Regions from separate parts of the Enterobacter sp. PL_is511 genome, predicted to be linked through region 2. Evidence: predicted binding sites of a transcription regulator. Region 2 holds the regulator's gene; the other holds the start of a gene.
What was found. The regulator Fur, encoded in region 2, represses iron uptake genes when iron is present. The targets are predictions, from matches to a motif close to ATAATAATGAGAACNACTATCAA.

Region 1 (11,447 bases), on a different contig from region 2:
CTCAAGGCATTGCGTGCTATACTTTTCGTGAATATCTCATTGTTATTTATATGAAATTATTTCTAATGGTTCCTTAGGTATCAAATCACACCCCGCCCAAATACGCCTTCCTCACCTCCTGATTCCCCAGCAGCTCCTCACCGCTGCCGCTCAACCGGATCTGCCCGTTAACCATTACATACCCGCGGTCAGACAGCTTCAACGCGTGGTGCGCATTCTGCTCCACCAGAAAAATGGTCATGCCGCTGCGGGCCAGCTCACGCAGCGTCTGGAAGATCTGTTTAACCACAATCGGAGCTAAGCCCAGGCTCGGTTCATCCAGCAGCAGCAGCTTCGGACGGCTCATCAGCGCCCGGGCGATCGCCAGCATCTGCTGTTCCCCGCCGGACATGGTCATCGCGCGCTGTTTACGCCGCTCTTTAAGACGAGGGAAAAGGTCAAACATGGTTTGCATATCTTCAGCGGCAAACTGGCTGCCGATGGGAATGGTCCCCATCAGCAGGTTCTCTTCAACGGTCATATCCGGGAAAATTCGTCTGCCTTCCGGCGCCTGCGCAATGCCGCCGGACGCGACGTAGTGGGTGGATTTATGGCTGATATCTTCACCGCCGAAAAGGATCTGTCCGTTGCGGATACGAGGCTGACCAAAGATGGACATCAGCAATGTCGATTTACCCGCGCCGTTTGCGCCAATCAGCGCCACGGTTTCACCCTTATTCACCTCGAGGGAGACCTGCTTCAGCGCCTGAATGACGCCGTAAAACACATCCACCTCGCGAAAAGCCAGCAGCGGTTCGCTCATAGGGTGACCTCGCTTTCGTCCGTGCCCAGATAGGCGGCAATGACCTTTTCGTCATGCTGGATCTGCTCGGGTTTTCCTCTGGCAATCACATCGCCGTGGTCGAGCACGATAATGTCATCCGAAATCTCCATCACCATCCCCATATCATGCTCAATCAGTAATACCGTGATGTCATGGTGATCCCGCAGAAAGCGAATAATGCTGCTCAGCTTATGCGTTTCAACCGGGTTCAGCCCTGCGGCGGGTTCATCCAGACAGATCATTTCTGGCCCGGTGCACATTGCCCGCGCAATTTCCAGACGCCGCTGCTGGCCGTACGACATCTCTCCCGCCAGGCGATTGGCGCACTCCACCAGATCCACCACTTCCAGCCAGTAGAAGGCTCTGTCCAGGGCGTCGCTTTCCGCCCGCCGGTAGGACGGCGTATTCAGGATCCCGGCGAGCAGATTGCGGTTCACCCGCATATGCTGCGCGACCAGCAGGTTTTCCACGACCGACATCTCGCGAAAAAGACGAATATTTTGAAACGTGCGCGCCAGCCCGGCTCGGTTGACCAGATGCGTTCCGCCAAACATTTTGTAGAACAGACGTTGCCCGAACTGCGCGGGGTTAATCCAGTCACCTGGCTGGAATTTTTGTCCAAGGACCTGAATCACGTTGGTCGTTTTATTGCGGGTGTTAAACAAAATGTTGCCGCCGGAGGCTCTGTAGAAGCCCGTCAGGCAGTTAAACACGGTTGTTTTTCCCGCCCCGTTTGGCCCAATCAGGGCGGTAATGGAGCCGCGCTGCACGTCCAGGTTGACGTCGTTTAGCGCCTTAATCCCACCAAAGTGCATCATAAGATGCTCAACGCGTAATATCGTTTCGTTCATGGTGCGACGCCCTTACGCGCGGCAAACCCGCTGCGGTTAATGCGGATCAAACCGCGTGGACGCCAGATCATCATCACCACCATCAGCATGCCAAACAGCAGGACGCGGTACTCGGCAAAACTGCGCAGCAGTTCCGGCGTGACCGTGAGCACAAAGGCGGCCAGCACCACGCCCAGCGTCGAGCCCATACCGCCCAGTACCACAATGGCGAGGATCAGTGCCGATTCAAAGAAGGTAAAGGAGGTTGGATTCACGAACCCCTGATAGGTGGCGAAAAACACCCCGGCAATGCCCGCGGTCGACGCGCCCAGCGTAAAGGCGGACAGCTTAACCAGAACATGATTTAACCCCATTGAGCGGCAGGCAATTTCGTCTTCACGCAGGGCTTCCCACGCCCGACCAATCGGCATCCGCGTCAGGCGGTGCTTGATATAGAGCACCAGCATCACCACCAGGAACAGTACCGCGTAGATAAAAATAAACTTCATGTTCGGGTTGTAGGTCAGGTGGAAAAATTCGTGGAAGGGCACGCCGCCTTCTTTCGCGCGTCGTCCAAATTCCAGACCGAAAAAGGTGGGGGGAGGGGCCGACACGCCGTTGGGTCCGCCGGTGAAGGTCAGCCAGTTGTTCAGTATCAGGCGAATAATCTCCCCGAACCCGAGGGTGACGATGGCCAGATAGTCACCGTGCATGCGCAGTACCGGGAAACCGAGCAGGGCGCCTGCAGCGGCGGCCATGATTGCCGCCAGCGGCAGCATACTCCAGAAGCCTAAGCCGAGATACTGGTACCCCAGCGCCAGACCGTACGCCCCAATCGCGTAGAACGCGACATATCCCAGATCCAGCAGACCGGCCAGGCCCACGACGATGTTCAGCCCCAGACCGAGAAGCACGTAGATCAGCCCGAGAATGGCGACGGTCAGCACATATTTAGTGGCGACAAACGGAAAGCAAATCGCAAGGGTAATCACCAGAGGAATAATCCAGCGCATGCGGCTTTTGTATTCCGGTGGCCTGACATATACACCCGCGCTGTCGGCCTCGAAGCGCGCCTGGAAACGGGCCCCCGGGGCGGTACCTAAAAAGGCGCTCAACAGAAAGCGTCCGAACATGACGATGCCAACCATCCAGGCCAGTCGCTGCCCGGCGAAGTTAAAGCTGTACCCGTCCAGCACCACGCCCGCGATGGGGCCGAAGATAATCAGCGCAATCAGCCCGGAAAAAATCGCTTCCAGAATGCAGCGTTTAAGTGAAAAACCGTGTGATGTCATCATTCTCTCCCTCACACTTTGGCCACAATCGGGCGTCCAAGCAGGCCCTGAGGACGGAAAATAAGGATCATGACCAGCAGGCCGAACGAGAAGACATCTTTATAGTCCGAGTTCACCATGCCCGAGAACTGCGCTTCCGCCACGCCCAGGATAAGGCCACCGAGCATCGCGCCGGGAAGGGAGCCGATGCCGCCGAGTACTGCTGCAGTAAAGGCTTTAATGCCGATCACGAACCCGACGTAGAAATCAAAGGTGCCGTAATTCATGGTGATCAACACCCCCGCCAGACCGGCCATCGCCGCGCCGATGACAAAGACCAGCGAAATAATCCGGTCGGTGTTAATGCCCAGAATGGAGGCCATCTTACGATCCTGCTGGACCGCACGGCACATCCGCCCCAGCCGGGTACGGTTGATTATCCAGGTGAGCACCAGCATGCCGGCAAACGAGGCAACCAGGATAAACACTTTGGTGTAGGTTATCTGCACGAACCCTTCGCCCAGATGCAGGCGAATGACGCCGTCCAGCATGGTCGGTACCCCTTGCTGGCGCGGGCCCTGGCTCAGCTGCGCGTAGTTTTGCAGGATAAGCGACATCCCGATGGCGGAGATCAGCGGCGCCAGGCGCGTGGAGTTGCGCAGCGGCTTGTAGGCGATACGCTCGATAGTCCAGCCGTACACCCCGGTGACCACAATGGTGAACACCAGCGTGCCGAGGATCAGCAGCGGGAAGGACTGCAGGCCGAAGAACGAGAGCAGCGCCAGGCCAATGGCGCAAAGATAGGCGGAAATCATATACACTTCGCCGTGGGCGAAATTGATCATCCCGATAATGCCGTACACCATGGTGTAGCCGATGGCGATCAGGCCGTAGACGGAACCCAGCGTTAAGCCATTGATTAACTGTTGCAGGAAGAATGTACTCATCTTAGCGCGCTCGTTTTATAGGCTGCGCGAGCCGCGCAGCCTGATGTTTATTACGCGCCGACGGGCAGGCCCGCCGACGTTGAGCGTGACTCCGTCCCGTTACTGCACTTCCTTATATTTTCCTTTGTCGTCCCACTGGTAAACCACGTAGTCAGACACTTTCAGATCGCCTTTGCTGTCCCAGGCTTTTTTGCCCATCACCGTGTCTACGGAATTGGCCTTCAGCCACTCGCTGGCTTTGGCGGAGTCCTTGCCGCCGGTGGCCTTGAAGGCCGCGGCAATGGCCTGTACGGAGGCATAGGAGTAGAGGGTGTAACCTTCCGGCTCGAATTTACCGGCGCGGAATTTCTCTATAACCGCTTTGCCGTCCGGAATCAGGCGCGGGTCTTTACCGAAGGTCATGTAAATGCCATTGGTGTACTGCGGGCCGCCCGCGGCGGTCACCATCTCCTCGTTGACAATACAGTCCCCGGAGAAGAATTTTGCCTGTACGCCCTGCTCACGCATCTGGCGAACCAGCGGGCCGGCTTCCGGGTGACAGCCACCGAAGAACACGACGTCCGGTTTTTGCGCGCCGATCTTGGTGACCAGCGCGTTAAAGTCTTTTTCACCGCGGGATAACCCCTCGTACATCACATCCTGAACCCCGCGTTTCGCCAGCGCCGCTTTGGTGGCGTCAGCCAGACCCTGACCATAGGTGTCTTTGTCGTGAATGATCACCACACGTTTGGCTTTCAGCTTGTCGATGATGAAGTCGCTGGCAACCTGACCCTGCTGGTCGTCGCGGCCGCACATGCGGAACATATCGCTCATGCCGCGTTCGGTGATCAGCGGGTTAGTTGAGCCGGGGGTAATCGCAATAATGCCTGCGTCGCTATACACCTCGGATGCGGGCATGGTGGAAGAGGAGCAGAAATGGCCGACCACGGCGTTGACTTTATCCTGGTCAACTAAACGGTTGGCGACGGCCACGGCCTGCTTGGGCTCGCAGGCATCATCCCCCTGAACCAGTTTGATTTTCTCACCGTTAATGCCGCCTGCGGCATTAATGTCTTCAGCGGCCTGCGTTGCGCCGTGCCAGTACTGATCGCCATAGGTGGCGTTCGGACCCGTGAACGGCCCGGCCACGCCAATCACAATATCTGCCCGGGCGGAAAACGCCGTCACCAGGCAACCGGCCAACACAAGAGAAAGAGGAGTTCTGATAAATTTCAGCGACATTATTATGTTCCTTAGCAAAGAGGTTTTTGCACCACGGCGTAAACCCGAACGCCCGACGGCGCAGCCAATCCGAAACACGAGCAAGAACAAAATGCACTAAACGAACAAGATACAGACGGCATCCTGCATATTACGGCGAGATTTCCCTGCGCAGGGACGCGCGAAGAACGTTAAGCAAAAACGTTGCCAGAATGGTTAACCCATTGACGAGCATGCGACATGTTTGAGTATAGAGCGCCGCGTTATGCCGCCTTGCGGGAGGAGAAGAAATTACAGCGGAGATCACATATCGTTAACAATAAAGCCCATAAGTTGTGCAAAGCTCACGGTTTGCACGTTTTTGCAGCAATAAAGACCTAAACTTCAGCCCGGAGAAGGGTGAGATATGTGTTAGGATCGTTTCCTTTTTTGCAGGAGTATCAGCGATGACTGAAGGCCCATTGAATGAAAGCGAAATGGCGTGGCTTGAAGAGACGTTAATGTCTTACGGTCATGATGACGCGTCCGTAATTGACGTGTCCGAACTGGACGGCATGCTTACCGCAGTGCTTTCCGGTCCTGTTGTCGTTGAGCCAGATGCCTGGCTGGTGGCGGTTTGGGGTGGCGAGAAGTACATTCCGCGCTGGAAAAACGATCGTGAGATGAACCGTTTTATCGATCTCTGCTTTAAGCACATGAACGATATTGCCGAGCGCCTGAGTGAATACCCGGATCAGTTCGAACCGATGTTTGGCTATAACGACGTTGACGGTGAGAGTTATACCGTGGTGGAAGAGTGGTGCTACGGCTACATGCGCGGCGTGGCGCTGACGGACTGGTCTGCCTTGCCGGAAGCCCTGAAGGCCGATCTTGAGGTGATTGCGCTGCACGGTACGGAAGAGAATAGCGACAAGCTGGATGAACTGTCCGAAGAGGAGTACATCGCCAGCATCGAGAGCATCCAGCCTGCGGCACTGCGTTTATATCAATACTGGGTAAACAACCCGCAGCAGCCGGAAGCGAAGAAGCCGATTGTGAACGGCACAAAGGTCGGGCGTAACGATCCGTGTCCTTGCGGCAGCGGGAAGAAGTTTAAGAGCTGCTGTTTGCACTGATAAAAAAGGGGCTGATGACAGCCCCTTTTTTTATTTAACCCACTTCCGGCAGCATCCCGGCTGCAATCAACACCTGCACCAGAATAATCACCACCCCGCAGCCAAACACAACGCACAGCAGCGGTTTTCCGCCCGCCACGCGATACCCTTGCTGAGGATGCTGCTGACGGCTTTTCCATGCCAGCAGGGAAGGGAGGAGGAGGGCAAGGATCGACAGCGCTACCCCTGCGTACCCCAGCGCCATCACAAATCCGCGCGGATAAAACAGCGCGAACGCCAGCGGCGGCAGGAAGGTGATTGCGCCCGTCTGTAACCGTCCGGCCGCGGTATTGCGGCGCTGGAACAGATCGGCCAGATAATCAAACAGGCCGAGCGCCACGCCCAGGAACGAGGTTGCCAGCGCCAGGTCGGCAAACAGGTGTACCGCCAGCTCCACGTGTGGGGAGGTGACGACCTCGCGCAGTGCCAGCAGAAAACCGTTCAGGCCAGCGTGTTGCGCCATCAGCCCAATAAAGGTTGAAGAGTCAATGCTGCCCAGCGTCACCAGCTGCCAGAAAATATAGGCAATCAGCGGGATCGCGCTGCCGATAATAAAGACGCGGCGCAGTTTTCGGATATCGCCGTTCATATAGCTGACGATGCTCGGCACGCTGCCGTGGAAGCCAAACGAGGTGAAAATGACCGGGATCGCGGAGAGCGCCAGCCCTTTTTCCAGCGGCAACGTCAGCAGGTTAACCTTGTGCACGTGCGGCGCCAGCAGCACCAGCATGACAATCAGGAAGAGAATTTTAGCGCTGAACAGAAAACGGTTAAACAGATCGACCAGCGATGTGCCCACGCAGACCACGCCGCCGCCGATGAGCGCAAAGAAGATGGCGCCCGTCGCAGGGGTAATGTCAGAGCCAAACCAGTCGTTGACGCTGGAGGCGATGAGCTCCCCGGCACCGCTGATATAGGCGGCGGTCAGGGCGTACATCAGGAACATCATGCTAAAGCCGGTTATCCACTGGCCGTAGCGTCCGAGATAGCGCGCCGCAAGCGAACCCAGACCGGTGTCGGCGGGTACGTGCTGGTAAACCTCAAGCAGCAACAGTGCGGTGTAACACATCAGCGCCCAGAGCGTTCCCAGCAGCAGCAGGGTCATGCCAAATCCCACGCCCGCGGCTGCCAGAGGCATTGCCAGCATTCCTGCGCCAATTGTCGTTCCGGCGACGATAAAAATACTTCCCAGAGTTCTGTTTTTCACGCTTTCCTCTACAACGCTTCTTAACCGCGACAAAATCTGCGGCGCAGAGTAAGGGAAAAGCCGTTACTCGTCAAATCACCGTTACAAGTGGTGTAAAAAATTATTTACGTATTAATGACCCAGGCCTATACCTACCTCATAAGGGCAATACTGCTGCGCGATATTCCGGCGTAACGTAAACAATAAATACAAATTATCAAATTAAGTGAGGGTCTTATGGCAGGGGAGAATCCCTTTACCGCGGCATGGAGCCGGGGAGGTAACCTGTTGTGCCATGGTCACTGGATAATCAGCTGGCAGAATCAGCCCCTGAACCTTCCCGAGTCCCGTCGCGAAAAGGATATGGGCACCTGGGCTATCTATTCGGTTATTGATCCTGAAGATGAAACCTTTGCACAAGGCTTACAGGAAGATGAGTGGATCATCGAGAATGTCGACTGGTTAACGGATCTGTTTTTCGAGGTCGGTATTCCGCTGGAGACGTCCAGCTACCGCTATTTTTACCAGGCCGTGAATCCCCATGACTGGCGTTGCACCAGCTGTGCGGGGTGTATGTAAATTAACGCGGTGCCGGAAACCGGCACCGCGCTGAAATTAATTCTGCGTATCAAGAGTGGAGAGTTCTTTATCAATAAAGTAAAGGCCTTCGCCGGATTTCCCCACCAGAGATAATTTATCCAGCACGGATTTAAACAGCTTCTCTTCTTCGTGTTGCTCAGCGACGTACCACTGCAGGAAATTAAAGGTTGGATAATCCTGGCTGGTCATCGCGGCATGAACCAGTTCGTTAATTTTCTGCGTGATAAGCTGCTCGTGCTCGTAGGTGGCGCGGAACAGTTCATCAAGAGAATTATACTCAGCGAACGGTGATGCCACGGTTTCAATGCGCGGCAGGCTGCCCGTATCTGTCAGATAATCAAACAGACGCTGCATGTGGGTCATCTCTTCCTGAGCGTGACGACGCAGAAACGCGGCAGCGCCCTCGAAACTATGGTAGCTGCACCAGGCGCTCATCTGCTGGTAGAGCAGGGATGAAAAAAGCTCAAGGTTCATTTGTGCGTTGAGCTTGTCGATCATTTCAGTTTTCAGCATGGTGACGCTCCGGATTATTATTTCTGGTTCACAATGAGCGACACTATAATTTGTTATTTAATTATTTGCAAAACGTAAAATCTTTATTTTATTTATTTAAAATACGAATGGGAATAAAACGCATTGGCGATTTTTATAACTTATTAATGAGAATTATTTTTGTTCGTAATGAAATAAACTGCCAGCATGCGCTGGCAGCTTCGATTAATACCACGGATTAGTTGACTTAGGATTAACGGCGTAACCCATACATTTATACTGGATGGTCACGCTCTCGTTCAGGCACAAAGAGCCGCTGGTCAGAGTGCAGGTTTTAATGGGCTGACCATAGGCTGAGGCAGTGGCATAACCCATGCTCTGACACGCTTTTGCCGCCGTGCCGTTATTCACATACTCATCGGAATACGCATTTTGCAGCGCAGCCTGGCCGTAGTCGAGGCGGACGATGCCGTTCGGCGCGTCGAGGCTGCTGACTTCAGCCTGGCGGTTAATGGTACATCCCGCGAGCAGCAGGATTGTACCGGCTACAATGACTCTTTTCATGATTCGCTCTGAGTGGATGGAAATACGTTATCGTACCCGCAGATGCCCGCTGCAATGGCTGGAATAGCCGGACAATCTGCCCTCACTCTTCGCAACGGGTCCGCGGTGAGCGCTTTCAGGCCATGCCCTGATATAAATGTGATGCGCATCACAAAAGTGTTGATTTTTGTGATGGTGGTCATATTATAGGCACGTTGATAATAAAGTTGTATAACAAGTTAATGGAGCATCATCGTGAAACTGCGCAAAATCCTGAAAAGTATGTGGGCCAATTACTGCCGCACCTTCAAAGACGTGCCGCCGGGCGCCATGTTCTGATAAAAAAACCTGCTTCGGCGGGTTTTTTTATACCTGCAGGCGATGAAGGGAAGATGCCAGGGGTGTGTTTTGCTACTATGGCGGCCTTTAAATAAGGAGAAAACCCCATGTCACAAAACCTGAGCGCCGATCAGGAACTGGTCTCTGACGTTGTCGCCTGTCAGCTGGTTATCAAACAAATCCTTGATGTTCTTGACGTGATTGCGCCGGTTGAAGTGCGCGAGAAGATGTCTACGCAGCTGAAAAACATCGATTTCGCCAGCCATCCCGCTGCCGCCGATCCGGTTACGCTTCGTGCGATCCAGAAAGCCATCGCGCTGATTGAACTGCGATTCACGCCGCAGGGTGAATCCCACTAAAACCGGGAAATGGGCGACGGCATGTGTCGCCCCTTGATACTGTCAGAAGAACGTCTGGACCAGCAGGTAGCTCGCCGCGCACGCGCAGCTTACCCCAATCAGCCCAGGCAGAATAAAGCTGTGGTTGATGATAAATTTGCCGATGCGGGTGGTGCCTGAACGGTCAAAGCCGATGCAGGCCAAATCACTTGGGTAGGTCGGCAGGACGAAATAGCCGTATGACGCAGGGAAAAAGGCGATCAGCATTTTCGGGTCGATGCCGAGCATGAGGCCCATAGGCGCAACGGCCGTCAGCGCAGCCGCCTGGCTGTTCACCAGTTTTGACACCAGAAACAGCACAATAGCATACGTCCACGGGTGGCTTTTCACGACGCCTTCCAGCGCCAGCTTTAACTCGTCGAGATGCGCCTGGAAAAAGGTATCGCTCATCCACGCCACGCCGAACACCGAGAAGATCGCGACCATACCGGCCTTAAACACCGCGCCGTTGGAAATCGCCGACGCGTTGACCTTACAGGCCATTAGCATCACGGCCCCTGCAATTAACATCATCATCTGAATAACAAGGTTCATCGACAGCGCCGTCATTTTGCCTTTCAGCTCAAAGGCGGGGCGCAGCTCAGGGAACGCACCCAGCAAAACGACCACGGCAATACCGGCAAAGAAAATCCACGTGGACCAGTAGGCCTGTTTAGGGAAACGCTGATTCATTAACGTCTCCGTTCCACCGTAGATAAACTCGCGCTGCTTAGGATCTTTCAGCTTTTCCTGAAACTCCATGTCATCCGCCAAATCTTTTCCGCGGCGTAAACTCCACAGGGCAGCAATAGCTACGCCGAAAAGTGAAGCGGGAACCGACACGGCGAGAATTTCCAGGATCCCCCACGCGTGGCCGATACCATGCTGGGCCGCCAGGATAGACACCAGCGACACCACGGCAACGGACACGGGGGAGGCGGTAATCGCCATCTGCGACGCGACCGATGCCACGGCCATGGGGCGCTCGGGGCGGATCCCTTTTTTCAGGGCGATATCCGCAATGATGGGGAACATGGTATAGACCACATGCCCGGTGCCGCACAGAAAGGTCAGCATCCAGGTGGTGAATGGGGCGAGCAGGGTGATGTGCTGTGGGTGTTTGCGCAGCAGACGTTCAGCAAACTGCATCATGACGTTGAGGCCACCCGCAGTCTGCAGCGTAGCGGCACAACCAATCACCGCGAGGATGGTCAGCATAACGTCTACCGGCGGCTTACCCGGTTGCAGACCAAAGACAAAACATAAAATAAAAAGACCAATACCGCTAATTAACCCGAGCCCCATACCGCCGAAACGCGTACCCGTCAGCAGGCAGAGGAGAATGACAACAAACTCAATGGTGATCATGATGCTCCCTCGTCAATGATTATGTAACTAAATAAATCATCACACGTTGTGTGGTTAATCATTGGGAGCCAGATCTGATTTGTTAAATTTCAGCAAAAGCAGAAGGTTGGAGACGTGAAGGGAGCCTGCTCCTCCGAATGGGAGCAGGCCAAAAAACTCAGTGGTGCTGCACCGCCACGATGTCGAGCAGATGACGGTCGGTTTGCTCAGGACATAAACCTGCCTGCTGCGCATTATGGATCTCATCCGCCAGCGTCTTCAGCAGCAGGCCATCCTGCTGCTGCTCTTTATCCATATCGCGTAAGAAGCTGAGCGTC
Region 2 (11,447 bases):
CGGCCCTGAAGTACGAAACCCAGCTGCGTCCGCCGTTTTTCCGCGCCCTGGTCGACTATGTGAAGCAGGGTAACAGCGCGTTTGACTGTCCTGGGCATCAGGGCGGTCAGTTCTTCCGCCGTCATCCTGCCGGTAATCAGTTTGTCGATTTCTTTGGTGAGACGCTTTTCCGCTCCGATCTGTGTAACGCCGACGTCGCAATGGGCGATCTGCTGATTCACGAGGGCGCGCCGTGCATTGCGCAGCAACATGCGGCGAAGGTCTTTAATGCCGATAAGACCTACTTCGTGCTGAACGGCACCTCGTCATCCAACAAAGTGGTGCTTAACGCCCTGCTTACCCCGGGCGACCTGGTGCTGTTCGACCGTAACAACCACAAATCTAACCATCACGGTGCCCTCCTCCAGGCTGGCGCAACGCCGGTCTATCTCGAAACCGCGCGTAACCCGTACGGCTTCATTGGTGGCATTGACGCCCACTGCTTTGAAGAAAGCTATCTGCGCGAGCTGGTAGCAGAGGTGGCGCCGGGCCGTGCACGCGATGCGCGTCCGTTCCGTCTGGCGGTGATCCAACTGGGTACCTACGATGGCACCATCTATAACGCCCGTCAGGTGGTGGATAAGATTGGGCACCTGTGTGATTACATCCTGTTTGACTCGGCCTGGGTGGGTTACGAGCAGTTTATTCCGATGATGGCCGACTGCTCGCCGCTGCTGCTGGAGCTGAACGAAAACGATCCGGGGATTTTGGTTACCCAGTCCGTGCATAAACAGCAGGCAGGCTTCTCCCAGACCTCGCAAATTCACAAGAAAGACAGCCACATCAAAGGCCAGCAGCGCTATGTCCCGCATAAGCGGCTGAATAATGCCTTTATGATGCACGCCTCCACCAGCCCGTTCTATCCGCTGTTCGCTGCGCTGGACATTAACGCCCGTATGCATGAAGGCCAGAGCGGCCGCAACATGTGGATGGACTGCGTGGTGAACGGTATCGAAGCGCGCAAGCTGATCCTGGAGAACTGCCAGTATCTGCGTCCCTTCGTGCCGGAGACGGTGGATGGTCGTCCGTGGGAAAGCTGGGACACGGCGGAGATTGCAACCGATCTGCGCTTCTTCCACTTCGTACCGGGTGAAAACTGGCACGCTTTTGAAGGCTACGCAGAGCATCAGTATTTTATCGACCCATGCAAGCTCCTGCTGACCACGCCGGGCATTAACGCCCGCACCGGGGAGTATGACGACTTCGGCGTGCCCGCCACTATCCTCGCCAACTTCCTGCGTGAAAACGGCATCGTGCCGGAAAAATGCGATCTCAACTCGATCCTGTTCCTGCTCACGCCTGCGGAAGATATGGGCAAACTGCAGCAGCTGGTGGCGCAGCTGGTGCGCTTCGAAAAACTGCTCGAGAGCGATGCTCCGCTGAAAGAGGTCCTGCCTTCTCTCTACAAACAGCATCCGGAACGTTACGCGGATTACACCCTGCGCCAGATCTGCCAGGAGATGCATGACCTGTACGCCCGCCACAACGTGAAACAGCTGCAGAAAGAGATGTTCCGCAAGTCTCACTTCCCACGCGTGATGATGAACCCGCAGGACGCGAACTACGCCTATCTGCGCGGTGAAGTTGAGCTGGTCTCCCTGCGCGACGCGGAAGGCCGCATCGCCGCCGAAGGCGCCCTTCCTTATCCGCCGGGGGTACTGTGTGTTGTCCCAGGGGAAGTCTGGGGCGGTTCCGTGCTGCGCTACTTTGCCGCCCTGGAAGAAGGCATCAACCTTCTTCCGGGCTTCGCGCCGGAGCTGCAGGGTGTGTACGTCGAGGAGTGTGAGGGCCGCAAACAGGTTCGCTGCAATGTCATCAAACAACCCACCGCTCAGTCCACGCTGCTGAAAGGAGAGAAATTATGAGTAAGTCCAATAAGATGGGCGTGGTGCAGCTGACCATCCTCACCATGGTGAACATGATGGGCTCCGGGATTATCATGCTGCCCACCAAGCTTGCAGAGGTGGGTACCATCTCTATCATCTCCTGGCTGGTGACGGCAGTCGGTTCAATGGCGCTGGCGTGGGCGTTCGCCAAGTGCGGGATGTTCAGCCGTAAGTCAGGCGGGATGGGGGGCTATGCCGAATACGCCTTTGGCAAGTCGGGCAACTTTATGGCCAACTACACCTACGGCGTGTCGCTGCTGATCGCCAACGTGGCGATTGCCATCTCCGCCGTAGGTTACGGTACGGAGCTGTTTGGCGCGACGCTCAGCCCGGTACAAATTGGGCTGGCGACCATCGGGGTTCTGTGGATCTGCACCGTAGCTAACTTTGGCGGCGCGCGTATCACCGGACAGCTCTCCAGCATCACCGTCTGGGGTGTGATTATCCCGGTTGTCGGCCTGTGCATCATCGGCTGGTTCTGGTTCAGCCCGACGCTGTACGCCAACTCCTGGAACCCGCACCATGTGCCGTTCTTTACCGCTGTGGGCTCTTCTATCGCTATGACGCTCTGGGCTTTCCTGGGGCTGGAATCCGCCTGCGCGAACGCGGAAGTGGTGGACAATCCTGAAAAGAACGTGCCGATTGCGGTCCTTGGCGGAACGCTGGGCGCGGCGGTGATCTATATCGTCTCGACTAACGTCATTGCGGGCATCGTACCGAATATGGATCTGGCTAACTCCACGGCGCCGTTCGGGCTGGCCTTCGCGCAGATGTTCACTCCGGAAGTCGGGAAAGTGATCATGGGTCTGATGGTGATGTCCTGCTGCGGTTCACTCCTTGGGTGGCAGTTCACCATCGCACAGGTGTTTAAATCCTCCGCTGATGAAGGTTACTTCCCAAAAATCTTCTCCCGCGTGACCAAAGCGGATGCGCCGGTGCAGGGCATGCTGGCGATTGTTATCTTCCAGAGCGGATTGTCGCTGATGACCATTAGCCCGTCGCTGAACAGCCAGTTCAACGTGCTGGTCAACCTGGCGGTCGTGACAAATATCATTCCGTATATTCTGTCGATGGCGGCGCTGGTGATTATTCAGAAAGTCGCGAAGGTGGATCCACGCAAGGCGCGTGCGGCGAATATCGTGGCGCTGATTGGCGCGATTTACAGCTTCTACGCGCTCTACTCATCCGGTGAGGAAGCGATGCTGTATGGCGCGATGGTGACCTTTATGGGCTGGACGCTGTACGGTCTGGTGTCACCACGGTTTGAATTGAAGAATAAGCACAGTTAGGTAAAAGCAAAACGGCAACCCAAGGGTTGCCGTTTTTATTGTTTTCTCCCTCTCCCTGTGGGAGAGGGCCGGGGTGAGGGCATCAGCCCGCACACAAACCGCACTTACGCGTTTTTCAGCACTTCGCTGACAATCTCTACCGCTTCTTTCTCAATCTGCTGACGGTGCTCAGCGCCGAGGAAGCTTTCGCAATAGATTTTATACGCATCTTCCGTACCGGATGGACGCGCGGCGAACCAGCCGTTTTCGGTCATCACTTTCAGCCCACCAATGGAGGCGCCGTTGCCCGGTGCCGCCGTCAGACGCGCGGTGATCGGGTCACCTGCCAGGGTGCTTGCGCTGACCATCTCCGGAGAGAGTTTGGACAGGGCCGCTTTCTGAGCTGACGTCGCGCTGGCCTGAATACGGTTATAGCTTGGTGCACCAAAGCGTGCCGCCAGATCATTGTAATGTTCCTGCGGGTTCTTACCGGTGACCGCGGTGATCTCCGCCGCCAGCAGGCACATGATGATGCCGTCTTTATCGGTTGACCATGGCGTGCCGTCGAAACGCAGGAAAGAGGCCCCCGCGCTCTCTTCTCCACCGAAACCAAAGCTGCCGTCGTGCAGACCGTCAACGAACCATTTGAAGCCCACCGGCACTTCCACCAGCTTGCGGCCCAGCGCCTCGACCACCCGGTCGATCATCGCCGAGGAAACCAGCGTTTTACCGACGGCCACCTCTTTGCCCCACTGCGGACGGTGCTGGAACAGGTAGTTAATCGCAACCGCCAGATAGTGGTTCGGGTTCATCAGCCCGGCAGGGGTGACGATACCGTGACGGTCATAATCCGGGTCGTTAGCAAACGCCAGATCGAATTTATCACGCAGCGCCAGCAGGCCCGCCATTGCGCACTCGGAAGAGCAGTCCATACGGATCGCGCCGTCTTTATCCAGGTGCATAAAACGGAAGGTCTGATCGACGTGATCGTTCACGATGGTCAGATCCAGCTTGTAGTGCTCGGCGATACGCTTCCAGTATTCGATACCAGAGCCGCCCAACGGATCCACGCCCAGCTTCAGGCCGGCTTTCTGAATGGCCGCCATATCGACGATATCCGCCAGCCCTTCCACGAACGGCTGAACCAGATCCTGCTCTTTTACGTGGCCGGACGCCATGGCCGCATCCAGAGAAATGCGCTTCACGCCTTTCAGGCCGTCAGCCAGCAAGGCGTTCGCACGATCTTCGACCACTTTGGTGACGTTGGTGTCCGCCGGGCCACCGTTAGGCGGGTTGTATTTGATGCCACCGTCTTCCGGCGGGTTGTGGGATGGCGTGATAACGATACCGTCAGCCAGCGCGCCACCTTTTTTGTTGTGTACCAGGATGGCGTTAGAGACCGCAGGCGTTGGGGTGAAGCCATTGTTCTCCTGAACAATGACATCGACGCCGTTTGCAGCCAGCACTTCCACAACAGAGATGAACGCCGGTTCAGACAGGGCATGGGTATCTTTCCCCACGTAGCACGGACCGGTAACGCCGTTTTTAGCGCGCTCTTCCGCAATGGCCTGAGCAATGGCCAGAATGTGCGGTTCGTTAAAGCTGTGGCGCGCCGCGCTGCCGCGGTGACCAGATGTACCAAACTTCACTGCGTGTTCTGCGTTGCCCACGACCGGCTTCAGCACGTAATACTGCGCGGTCAGCTGAGCGACGTTAATCAAATCGCTTTGTTGTGCAGGTTGGCCTGCACGGCTGTGATTTGCCATTACCGGGTCCTTCTGATGCAAGGGTTAAATTGTACCGCAAACCTTTTCAATCAATTCCGCCGGGAACTGCATGGACTGCATGATGTGTTCAATCATGCTGCACTTGCGGCCCGTATTGGTATTGGTTATCACCCAGTATGGGGTGCCAGGAACATGTTTGGGTTTGGTTTGATTGCCATTTTGCAGCAGCGTCTGCTCGTCGCCCGCGAAATAGACGCGAGTACGACCGTGCAGCGACTCGGTCGCTTCAGCAAACGCTTTGTTATCCAGTGAATAAAGTGTAGACAGCACCAGCATAAAGCGGTTAACCGCCTTTTTCTGCTCCGCGTATTCATCGGAGAGCAGCAGCTCGCGCATCGCGCGCACTTTATCTTTTGCCGGCGTCACGGCAGGTTTTGCTTGTGCAACAACGCTTGGCTGAGACACGACATCTTTGGTGACTGGGGTAGCAGGCTGTGAAGCGGCGGAAATTTTAAGCATGCGCCGTAAAATGTCGGACGCGCTCTCCCCGATATGCCGCGTCTGGCTGGCAATATACTGATAGAGTTCGTCATCAACTTCGATTGTTTTCATCTTAATCCAGTGCGATATCTTATCTGAATACAAGTCATTGGGATTATAAGGTCAAATCCCAACAGCGGATAGCGTCAAACCAGGTTGGCGGCAAAAGTCAGATTAAACTGGAACCTTGCAGCCGGGCGGCAGAATGGTCAACATGATACCCTAACCTGACATACGTAAAAAAAGAACTTTGCCATGAAATTGAATACCCGAGCGCAAACTGCACAATCGCCGAACAATAATTCTCCCATCGTACTGGTTCACGGGCTTTTTGGCAGCCTGGATAACCTGGGCGTGCTGGCACGTGATCTGGTTACCGACCACGATATTTTACAGGTCGATATGCGCAATCACGGTCTTTCCGGGCGTTCCGACGAGATGACCTACGCGGCGATGGCGCAGGATCTGCTGGATACGCTGGACGCACATAGCCTGCAGAAGGTAACGCTGATCGGGCATTCAATGGGTGGTAAAGCGGTGATGGCCCTGACGGCACTGGCCCCGGACCGTATTAGCGGCCTGGTGGTAATTGACGTCGCGCCCGTGGATTATGACGTCCGTCGTCACGACGAGATTTTTGCCGCCATTAATGCGGTCACAGAAGCGGGTGTCGCGACACGCCAACAGGCGGCTGCCGTCATGCGTGAGCATCTTGATGAAGAAGGCGTCGTGCAGTTCCTGCTGAAGTCGTTTGTTGACGGGCAATGGCGTTTTAACGTGCCGGTGCTCTGGGACCAGTACAACAACATCGTGGGCTGGAAAACCGTCCCCGCCTGGCCGCACCCTACCCTCTTTATTCGCGGCGGAAACTCACCTTACGTAACCGACGCGTACCGCGACACGCTGCTGGCCCAGTTCCCGCAGGCTCGCGCCCACGTTATTGCCGGTGCCGGGCACTGGGTGCATGCGGAAAAACCTGACGCCGTGCTGCGCGCCATTCGCCGCTATCTTGCTGATACTGCAAATTGATTAAAAAGAGAGCGACTGGAAGGCTGCAGGCGTCCAGTCGTTGGCGTGCCGTTTTTGGTGATGTATGATGGCGCGCTTATCGCCCGGGCATTAGCAGGGCGGCGTGTTTCCCCCGAAGTCTCAGAATCATGGCCAAAGAACAAACGGACCGTACGACACTAGATCTGTTCGCGAATGAGCGTCGCCCGGGACGACCCAAGACGAATCCGCTTTCGCGCGATGAACAGCTGCGTATCAATAAACGCAACCAGCTTAAACGCGATAAAAATCGTGGGCTTAAGCGTGTCGAACTGAAGCTTAACGCCGACGCCGTCGATGCGCTGAACGAGCTGGCCGACGCGCGAAATATCAGCCGCAGTGAACTCATTGAAGAGATGTTGATCGCTCAGCTTGAAACGTTACGCGGCCAGGCATAAGTCTGAAAATCCCCTTTATCGCCCTTTTCATGTAGCACAGAGTGCAGTCCTGCGCGATAGCTGTTTCCGCAGGGTTGCCAGTTCTGCTATTATTGCCCTTATCCGTGGCCGAATTGCGCCACCATACTATTAAGTTTCAAGAGGTTATTTTACTCATGGCAATCATCGGCATTTTCTTTGGCAGTGATACCGGCAATACCGAAAATATCGCAAAAAACATTCAAAAACAGCTCGGTAAAGACGTTGCTGATGTGCATGACATCGCCAAGAGCAGCAAAGAAGATCTGGAAGGCTATGACATTTTGCTGCTGGGTATCCCAACCTGGTACTACGGTGAAGCCCAGTGCGACTGGGATGATTTCTTCCCGACGCTGGAAGAAGTCGACTTCAACGGTAAGCTGGTCGCCCTGTTTGGCTGTGGCGATCAGGAAGACTACGCCGAATACTTCTGTGACGCGCTGGGCACCATCCGCGACATCATTGAGCCGAATGGCGCGGTTATTGTAGGCCACTGGCCGACCGCCGGTTACCACTTCGAAGCGTCTAAAGGCCTGGCCGATGACGATCACTTCGTGGGTCTGGCCATCGACGAAGACCGTCAGCCAGAACTGACCGCCGAGCGTGTTGAGAAGTGGGTGAAGCAGATCCGTGAAGAACTGCACCTGGACGATATTCTGAACGCCTGATTATTTCGCGGCGCAACTGCGGTTGCGCCCATGCCCCAGGTCAAACCGATTAAATTAATCGCTACAATCTTTTAACTTTTTCGCCCAGACCTGTACAATGTCTCCCTGATAAAATGTGGTTTTCCATTGAGCAAGTTTGTTGGTGATACCCCATTTTTATAAGCATATTTTGCCTGAGACTTGCAGTTTTCATTTAGCCATGGCAGTTCTATAATGAGACGCATTATCCCAGGTGCATTTTCTGTCACTTCCTACAGAAGTGAATCGTTTAGCAACAGGACAGATTCCGCATGACTGACAACAATACCGCATTAAAGAAGGCTGGCCTGAAAGTTACGCTTCCTCGGTTAAAAATCCTTGAAGTGCTTCAGGGTCCAGACAATCACCATGTCAGTGCGGAAGACCTTTATAAACGTCTTATCGACATGGGTGAAGAGATTGGGCTGGCTACCGTCTATCGCGTGCTGAACCAGTTTGATGACGCGGGCATTGTTACCCGTCATAATTTCGAAGGCGGTAAATCTGTTTTCGAACTGACCCAGCAGCAGCACCACGATCACCTGATCTGCCTCGATTGCGGCAAGGTCATTGAATTCAGCGATGATTCCATCGAATCACGCCAGCGTGAAATCGCCGCGCGTCATGGCATCCGCCTGACCAACCACAGCCTGTACCTTTACGGTCATTGTGCTGAAGGCGATTGCCGCGAAGACGACCACGCGCACGACGCGAAATAAACAAGTGTTCATACTCTGAGCCAGCCGTAAGGTTGGCTTTTTTTTGCCTAAAAAAATGCCCGGTGGCGCAGCGCCACCGGGCATGATAACAGCGAGTTACTTACTGTTATTGCTTCGAATTTCTTTCCAAATCTGGTCGCAACGCTTCGCCACTTCCTGATCGTTACCGGTTTTACGCGCCTGGATACAGGCCTGGTAATCCATTACGCGGACATTTTCCTGCGTCGCGAACTGCTCATGCGCTTTCTCTTTCTTCAGCACGTTTAGCACGCTCTGACAGGCTTCAATTTTTTCCGGCGAACCTTCCGCAGTATTAATGCAGGCGCTATATGCCTCCTTCAGGCGGGAGTCCTCTTTTGGTGCCTGAGTCTGCGCACACGCCACCAGCCCTGATGCCAGCAACGCGACGACTACGATTTTTTTCATCATATACAGTCTCCATACCGGCGGGACTCAGCCCGCCAGTGCGTTTATCAGAAGATGGTGAATGGGGCGATAACCATGAATTTCACGTCACGTTCATCCTGGAAGATGTTGCCGTAACCGCCCGCATAGCTCGGGATATCGGAGTGGTTGTCATACTGGGTGAAGTGCAGTTTGAACATCGTGCCTTTCGCGCGGCCATCCTGCAGGGTATAGATTGCATCCAGGCTGTAGGAAGACTCTTTCAGGCGATAGTTGGGATCGTAGTATGCGTCCGGTGTTGCCATATCGGCAGGTTTTGCGTCCCAGGCGTAAGCGTAAGAAGCGCCCACCGCCCAGCCAGGCAGGTTCCAGTTTTTCAGGTCGTACATTGCACCGAAGAAGACCGCTTTCTCGCCGTCGGCGTTGAAGTCTGAGCGGTTATCCCACCAGATATCAAGACGGCCGTTGGAGGAGGCGTAGGTCGGAGTCATACGCTGCAGGAAGTAGCCCTGCTGCCCTTCCGCCTTCACCCATGTGCCTTCCAGACGCAAATCAACCTGGCCAACCTTATAGCCGAAGGTGAGTGCCTGCAGCCACGCGGTGCCGTCATAAATGTCATTGACCCCACCGTTACTGACTTTATCGCGCGTACCGTAGAACTGGTAGCTAGTACTCAGCGGGCTACCCGCGACATCAAACTTATAGCTGGCCTTGGCAAAGTACTGATCGATATAGCCTTGTGCCTGACCAAATGCCGCTTCAAGCACCAGATCGTTTTTGAAGTCGTATTTCGCGCCCAGCGAGTGCAGGTAATCGACTTTGGTTTTTTTATCGTTCTGGTAGAACTTGTCCATCTCGATGTGCCAAGGCGCTTTGTACTCGTTGGTCCACATATAGGAGAAGCTCAACGCACCCGCATCACCGTAGTCAAAGTTAGCCCCCGCTTCCGCACCCTGATAGGTACCCGGCATAAAGCTCCAGTGCGGCGCTAACAGAGTCTGGCCAGTTGGCTGAATATAACCGCCGCGCGCCCATACCGGACCGTATTTAAATTTCGCCGCGGCTTTGTAAAGGCTTATACCGCTCTTATCCCCGGACCAGTCTTCATCATAGGCTTTGTTGCTGGAGGAGAAGGCGATTTCGTTCGGGTGGCCGCTGTCGCCGTTTTCCGCCATTTCAATCGCGGTGAACGCAGCAATATCCAGACCGAACATATCCGCGGCATAGCCTGACTGGAAGTCCAGGTTGGCGTTCCAGGTGGAGTGAGAAAGGTTGGTTTTGTATTTATCTTCAGTGACGTCTTTACGGTCACGCTCACGCTGCCAGTAATAAATACCGCCCGTGAGGGTAGAATCTTCGATGAAACCCGCTGCTTTTGCCTCTGGCGCAATCACCAGGCCCGACATTGCTGTCACACCGGCAATAGCCAGCGCCAGCGCACTACGTTTGCCACTGAACGTACGCATAGATTATTCCTCTTTGACGAATTAAAACGCCTGAAACGGCGTAAATAAAAAAGACCAAATGGTCAGGGGTAGTTTTAAATACCCTCGAATTAACTACCGTCTTTAGGTTATTTTTCGCGACGCGAATTATCAATGCTTTTTAGCGGACAAAAGTCAGGATTATGACGAAGTGCACATAATTGGTAGTGCTTTGTAACATTTACGGGAAGGCGAGGAATGACGGGGAATTATCAGGTATTTCAGTGGGTAGACGTGGAATCTTTTTCCATTTATGTAACATTTTTGATTTTCGCAATGGCACAAACTTTTTTTTAAAAAATAAGTAGCACCTCATTGACCTGATATTTTCATGACGCCTCTTTAAGCCCTGGCTTAATACTCTGATCGTTAAATAAAAAAACGCCGCACAGTGCGGCGTTTGTCTCTCATTGACCAGAGCAGCAATATTATTCGCCGATCTTCGTCCAGGTATCACGCAGACCTACAGTACGGTTAAATACTGGTTTTTCCGCGGTGCTGTAACGGCTGTCCAGGCAGAAGTAACCTTCACGTTCGAACTGGAACGCTTTGCCCGCTTCAGCGGCTTTCAGAGAAGGTTCCGCATAACCCTGCTTGATCACCAGCGATTCCGGGTTGATGGTCGCCAGGAAGTCTTCCGCCGCACCCGGGTTAGGCACGCTGAACAGACGATCGTACAGACGAATTTCTACCGACAGCGCGTGGGATGCGCTCACCCAGTGGATAACGCCCTTCACTTTACGGCCGTCAGCAGGATCTTTGCTCAGCGTTTCAGCGTCATAAGAACAGAAGATGGTGGTGATATTCCCTTCCGCATCTTTTTCAACGCGCTCGGCTTTGATGACGTAAGCATTACGCAGACGCACTTCTTTACCCAGCACCAGACGCTTGTACTGCTTGTTGGCTTCTTCGCGGAAGTCAGCGCGGTCAATCCAGATCTCGCCGCTGAACGGCACGTCACGGCTTCCCATTTCCGGTTTGTTCGGATGGTTAGGCATGGAGACCAGCTCGCTTTCACCCTGCGGATAGTTTTCGATGACCAGTTTCACCGGGTCGATAACCGCCATCGCGCGCGGGGCGTTTTCGTTGAGATCTTCACGAATGCAGGATTCCAGGGAAGCCATCTCAATGGTGTTATCCTGTTTGGTCACGCCGATACGTTTGCAGAACTCACGAATAGACGCGGCAGTGTAACCACGACGACGCAGACCAGAAATGGTAGGCATACGC

Region 1: a site for Fur is predicted at 8,665-8,687, ahead of ftnA (non-heme ferritin). Genes of this name have one in related genera too.

What each region holds. Positions count from the first base shown of each region.
Region 1 is NZ_JBVPGP010000017.1:89,370-100,816, forward strand. Features, by position in the region: gene AC0TN7_RS04210 (ABC transporter ATP-binding protein) at 86-802, opposite strand; gene AC0TN7_RS04215 (ABC transporter ATP-binding protein) at 799-1,674, opposite strand; gene livM (high-affinity branched-chain amino acid ABC transporter permease LivM) at 1,671-2,945, opposite strand; gene AC0TN7_RS04225 (ABC transporter permease subunit) at 2,957-3,871, opposite strand; gene AC0TN7_RS04230 (branched-chain amino acid ABC transporter substrate-binding protein) at 3,971-5,092, opposite strand; gene AC0TN7_RS04235 (YecA/YgfB family protein) at 5,518-6,186, shown strand; gene tyrP (tyrosine transporter TyrP) at 6,221-7,432, opposite strand; gene AC0TN7_RS04245 (hypothetical protein) at 7,649-7,990, shown strand; gene ftnA (non-heme ferritin) at 8,027-8,524, opposite strand; gene yecR (YecR family lipoprotein) at 8,729-9,067, opposite strand; gene azuC (stress response protein AzuC) at 9,302-9,385, shown strand; gene AC0TN7_RS04265 (DUF2766 family protein) at 9,493-9,744, shown strand; gene AC0TN7_RS04270 (anaerobic C4-dicarboxylate transporter) at 9,787-11,130, opposite strand; gene AC0TN7_RS04275 (non-heme ferritin-like protein) at 11,288-11,447, opposite strand, start outside.
Region 2 is NZ_JBVPGP010000024.1:401,021-412,467, reverse strand. Features, by position in the region: gene speF (ornithine decarboxylase SpeF) at 1-1,904, shown strand, start outside; gene potE (putrescine-ornithine antiporter) at 1,901-3,214, shown strand; gene pgm (phosphoglucomutase (alpha-D-glucose-1,6-bisphosphate-dependent)) at 3,319-4,959, opposite strand; gene seqA (replication initiation negative regulator SeqA) at 4,984-5,532, opposite strand; gene ybfF (esterase) at 5,716-6,489, shown strand; gene ybfE (LexA regulated protein) at 6,618-6,905, shown strand; gene fldA (flavodoxin FldA) at 7,061-7,591, shown strand; gene fur (ferric iron uptake transcriptional regulator) at 7,882-8,328, shown strand; gene chiQ (ChiQ/YbfN family lipoprotein) at 8,425-8,754, opposite strand; gene chiP (chitoporin ChiP) at 8,802-10,199, opposite strand; gene glnS (glutamine--tRNA ligase) at 10,646-11,447, opposite strand, start outside.